2 regions of the Nocardia salmonicida genome follow, and region 2 is predicted to be linked to the other one. Evidence: riboswitches for the same ligand, from Rfam matches in the RefSeq annotation. Region 2 holds a riboswitch; the other holds the start of a gene.
The links. Region 2 has a riboswitch for cobalamin ahead of metE (5-methyltetrahydropteroyltriglutamate--homocysteine S-methyltransferase). Riboswitches for the same ligand answer to the same signal wherever they lie in the genome.

Region 1: linked by a shared signal. The riboswitch ahead of OHS03_RS10505 (ABC transporter substrate-binding protein) and the one ahead of metE (5-methyltetrahydropteroyltriglutamate--homocysteine S-methyltransferase) in region 2 are both predicted to bind cobalamin.

The regions. Positions count from the first base shown of each region.
Region 1 is NZ_CP108014.1:2,212,116-2,214,502, forward strand. It holds gene OHS03_RS10495 (AraC family transcriptional regulator) at 1-284, opposite strand, end outside; gene OHS03_RS10500 (hypothetical protein) at 555-767, opposite strand; cobalamin riboswitch at 926-1,118, shown strand; gene OHS03_RS10505 (ABC transporter substrate-binding protein) at 1,268-2,185, shown strand; gene OHS03_RS10510 (FecCD family ABC transporter permease) at 2,182-2,387, shown strand, end outside.
Region 2 is NZ_CP108014.1:4,207,601-4,209,987, reverse strand. It holds gene metE (5-methyltetrahydropteroyltriglutamate--homocysteine S-methyltransferase) at 1-1,043, opposite strand, end outside; cobalamin riboswitch at 1,186-1,371, opposite strand; gene OHS03_RS19830 (pyruvate carboxylase) at 1,674-2,387, shown strand, end outside.

The DNA.
Region 1 (2,387 bases), 2.0 Mb from region 2:
TCGATGGCCGAGGCATGCGACCACAGGAGCAGGATCGGTTTGTCGAGGGTGTTCACCCGGTGCACCGCGCGAGCAGGGGCGTACGCACTTCGAGTGAGGATCTCGCCGTGGGTGGCGGTCTCGAGGACGAACGGCCCGTCGAGCCCGATACTGAGGACCGCGACAGAGGTGGAATGCAGGTCGACGCCGAGTTCGGGCCCGATGTACCCGGCATGACCCGGCCGGATCCAGACCACCGGTGACCGCGCCCGACCACACGATTTCGCAAGCGCACCCTCGGTCACACCTGCCAGGGTATCGGTGCGCCGCAAGGGAACCGACGCGCGAGTGACGTGGAATCGGTCGTCGTGCGGTCGCGCTGGTGAAAAGCAGGCGGGTCGGCTTCAGGGGAGTGAATGGTAACCGGTTAAGGTGCCGACCCGCCTGCAATCACATTCGTTGACACGAACGGCACGGATGGGGTGTTCTCGAGCGGCGATGGTGAAGTCCCGCACCATAACTCGCACGAGGGACGCTCGGCTCACCGCAAGCCCGGGCCTGCGGTGTGGAGTGGGTCAGGGCAGGGGAACCCAGTTGCCGAAGAACCAGAAGCCGTGCTGCGGTGCGTCGTTCTGGTGATGCTGCGGCCGGTGCTGCTGGCCCTGCTCGGGCCGCTGCTGGTCGTGCCCGCCCGGATCCGCGCTCGCCACGCTCGCTGTCGCGCCGAGCACCCCGAGGGCCAGCGTGCCCGCCACCGCGGTCTTGGCCAGTGTCGATTTCATCCTCATGCGCGTTCCTCCAGATCGTCGATCTCACTGCCGAGATCATCGGCCGGCCGAAGTGCTCGGCCGATAGCTGAATCTTCGCGGTGGAACTGTCGAGCCCGGTGGGACGCGGCTGGGAGTCGGCTGTGTATCGGCGCCGACCCTCGACGGAGCCGACGTTGCTACAGTTCACCAGCCGTGGTGTTCGGGAAACCGGTGTAGAACCGGTGCGGCCCTCGCCACTGTGATCGGGAGTTGTGAATCGATCCGGACGACGTATGTCGTCCGGAGCCACTGGGGCACCTGCCCTGGGAAGGTGGATTCACCGCGCACTATCCCGTCAGCCAGGAGACCGGCCACGGCTACGCAGTACCCCATTCCACGAGGACCTGGAAGGCCGTCTCTTGACCCGCTCTGTTTTCGCGCGCCTACGTTCCGGCGCGTTGCTCGCCTGCACGATTGTTCTAGCCGGTTGCGGTGTGCAACCGACCTCCGATACGGGCGGCGCAGCTGTTGTCACCCGCGTGAACTGTGGGATCGACGTCGCCGTCGACGGCCCACCGCAGCGGATCTACGCGGCGTATCAGCCCTCGATCGAGATCGCGCACGCGCTCGGCGTCACCGATCGGCTGGTGGGCACAGCATTCCTGGACTCCGCCGTGCTTGCGGAATATGTCGCCGCGCAGGCGCGCTCGCCCTACGTCGAGAAGCTGCCGAGTCGCGACGAACTGCTCGCCCAGCGACCCGACTTCGTCATGTCGGGTTTCAACGGGGTGTTCGCCTCCTCGGCGCAGAACAGCGTCGGTACCAGGGCAAGTCTGAACGAGTTGGGTGTGCGCAGCTGGGTGCTGAGTCCGCTGTGCCCCAGCGCCGACGGACTCGCCGATGAAGCGATCGACCCCGATACTGTGCGCTTCGACAACGTGTACGCCGACCTGCGCGACCTCGGTGCCCTGTGGGGTGCCTCCGAGCGCGCCGAAGAAGTTGTCACACAGCTGAGTTCGCGCATCGACGCGGTCCGCGCGAAGGTCGGCAACGCCGTGAAGCCTCGGGTCGCGGTCGTCACCCCCAAAGACGACGGCTCCTACACCGTGGCAGGCGGCATCGACTTCATCACCCAGATCATCGAGGCCGCAGGCGGAGTGAATACCTTCGCCGATCTCACCGCCAAGCGCAACGTTCCCGTCGGCGCGGAAGAGCTCATCGCCCGTGACCCCGACATCATCCTGACCAGCCTGTGCTGCAAGGCGACCTACACGCGCGTCGACGGACAACCCCAGGTCGACAAGATCGTCGGAAACCCGGCATTCGCGAATCTGGCGGCCGTGCGCAACGCAACCGTGCACCCGTTCCTGTTCGCCGACCGGGCGGCAGGGGTGCGGATCGCGCACGCGACCGAACTGGTCGCCGAATTGATCCATCCCGAGCTGTTCCGGCGGTGACGCGCACCGCTCGCGGCACCGGTCTGATCCTGGCCGGCGCCGCGCTGGCGGCTGCCTGCGTGGCGTCCATCCTGATCGGTGCACACCCGCTCACCCTCGACCAGGCGGCGGTCGCGTTCACCGATTTTCAGGGGACCGACACCGACCGGGTCGTGCGCTACATCAGGCTGCCCAGAACTGTCGCGGGCCTGCTCGCGGGTGT
Region 2 (2,387 bases):
GCCAGCCATGAGCGCAGCCGCTCGTCCAGTCCGGTCTCGGGGGCCAGCGAATACGGCACGTGCAGCAGCGAGCACGAACTCGACACCGCCACCGCGTCGGCGCTGCCGAGCAGCGTGCCCAGGGTGCCGAGGACCGCGTCGAGGTCAGCGCGCCAGATATTGCGGCCGTCGACCACGCCTGCCACCAGCAGTTTGCGAGCGAGGGCGGGCAGCGCCGCGACCGTCGAGAGATCGGCGCCCGCGGTGAAATCGAGAGCGACACCTTCGATCTCGGTCTCGGCCAGCACCGCCAGGGCGGCATCGGGGTGTCCGAAGTAGGTGGCGACCAGGATCGCGGGCCGGTTCTGCGCGGCTGACAGCGCGCTGTAGGTCTGGCCGACCAAGGCGATCTCCGCCTCGGTCAGGTCGGTGACCAGCACCGGCTCATCGATTTGTACCCACTGCGCGCCCGCGTCCGCCAGCTGGGCCAGCAGGTCGAGGTACAGCGGCACCAGCTCGGGCAGACGCTCCAGCGCGGCACCGCCGGCGGCCTTGGCCAGCTTCAGGAAGGTGATCGGACCGATCACCACCGGACGCGCGGGGACGCCGAGCTCGATCGCCTCGTCGAGTTCGGTCAGCAGCTTGCCGGGATGCAGGGAAAAAGTAGTGGCCGCGTCGATCTCGGGCACCAGGTAGTGGTAGTTGGTGTCGAACCACTTGGTCATCTCGAGCGGAGCGACCGTGTCGGTGCCGCGCGCGGCCGCGAAATAGCGGTCGAGCGGATCGGCGATTCCGGCGACGCGCGGCGGTAGCGCGCCGAGCAGTTCGGCGGTGTCGAGCATCTGGTCGTAGTAGGAGAAGGTGCCCACCGGCACCGAATCGAGTCCCGCCGCGGCCAGTTCGGTGAGCTGGGCTCGACGGAGCTGCCGACCGACCGCGTGCAGGTGAGCGGCATCGGCGCGGCCCGCCCAGTAGGACTCGGTGGCGCGCTTGAGTTCCCGGTTCGGGCCCACTCGCGGTAGGCCGAGAACCGTTGCGGTGAAAGGGGTGTGCGAAACAGTCACGGAGATTCTCCAGTGTCGTGCAGGGAGAGCCGTCGCCTTTCCGCGGGCGCACGCCACAGGACCGGACACGTCGCGACAGGTACGACAGGTCGGCATCGGTGGTCCGCGCGCCCGATCCACGAGGCGGTGGCCGCCGGATACGGCGTATCCGGCACAGTCGGCAGGTCTTCGGACTCGCGGGCACCGGTCGTGTGATCGACCGACCTACTGGCCGTCGCTTCCCAGGCATGCTGCCCAGTGCTGATGACGGCGGTCGTTCCTGCTCACCGCTGCGGGACAGTCCCGGATTCTCACCGGGTTCCCTCTCACCCGGTGCGGAACATGATCCGCACCCGGGTTTCGACGCCTACGCGGGAGGTCGGGGCTCCGACTCTTCCACCGCGCGGGCGAACCAGCTGCGCCCTCAGCATAGGCCCACATTGGGGGGCGCGGGACACCGCCCCGTGGCCAACAGGGCCGTGACCTGCGGTTGCGCCGAGGTCGACCGCGCGCACCGCGAGCGGCTCCGCACGGTGAGATGTGACGGCCTGATGAACGCAACTTCGCAGGTGGGCGGGTGTGCGGTGTGAAGATTGCTGCGAAGCCACCTTGCGTGTCCGACGCCGCCTCACGGCCGGGTACCGTAAGCAAATGTTCTCGAAAGTCTTGGTCGCAAATCGTGGTGAGATCGCTATCCGTGCCTTCCGCGCGGCCTACGAACTCGGCATCGGAACGGTCGCGGTGTTCCCGTACGAGGATCGCAACTCGGTGCATCGCCTCAAGGCGGCCGAGTCCTACCAGATCGGCGAAGAGGGCCATCCGGTTCGCGCGTATCTGTCGATCGAGGCGATCATCGAGGCCGCCAAGAGCGCGGGCGCCGACGCGATCTACCCCGGCTACGGCTTCCTGTCGGAGAACCCCGACCTCGCCGCGGCCTGTGCCGCCGAGGGCATCACCTTCATCGGCCCCACCGCCGCGATCCTCGAGATGGCGGGCAACAAGGCCACGGCCATCGAAGCGGCCAAGGCGGCCGGGCTGCCGACGCTGAAGTCCAGCGCGCCCTCGGCCGATATCGACGAATTGCTCACCGCCTCAGCCGAACTCGAATACCCGATCTTCGTCAAGGCGGTCGCCGGTGGTGGTGGTCGCGGCATGCGCCGGGTCGCCACGCCCGAGCTCTTGCGTGAGTCGATCGAAGCGGCGTCGCGGGAAGCGGAGTCGGCGTTCGGTGATCCGACGGTGTTCCTCGAGCAGGCCGTGGTGAATCCGCGCCACATCGAGGTACAGATCCTGGCCGACCAGCACGGCAATGTGATGCACCTGTTCGAACGCGACTGTTCGCTGCAGCGTCGCCACCAGAAGGTG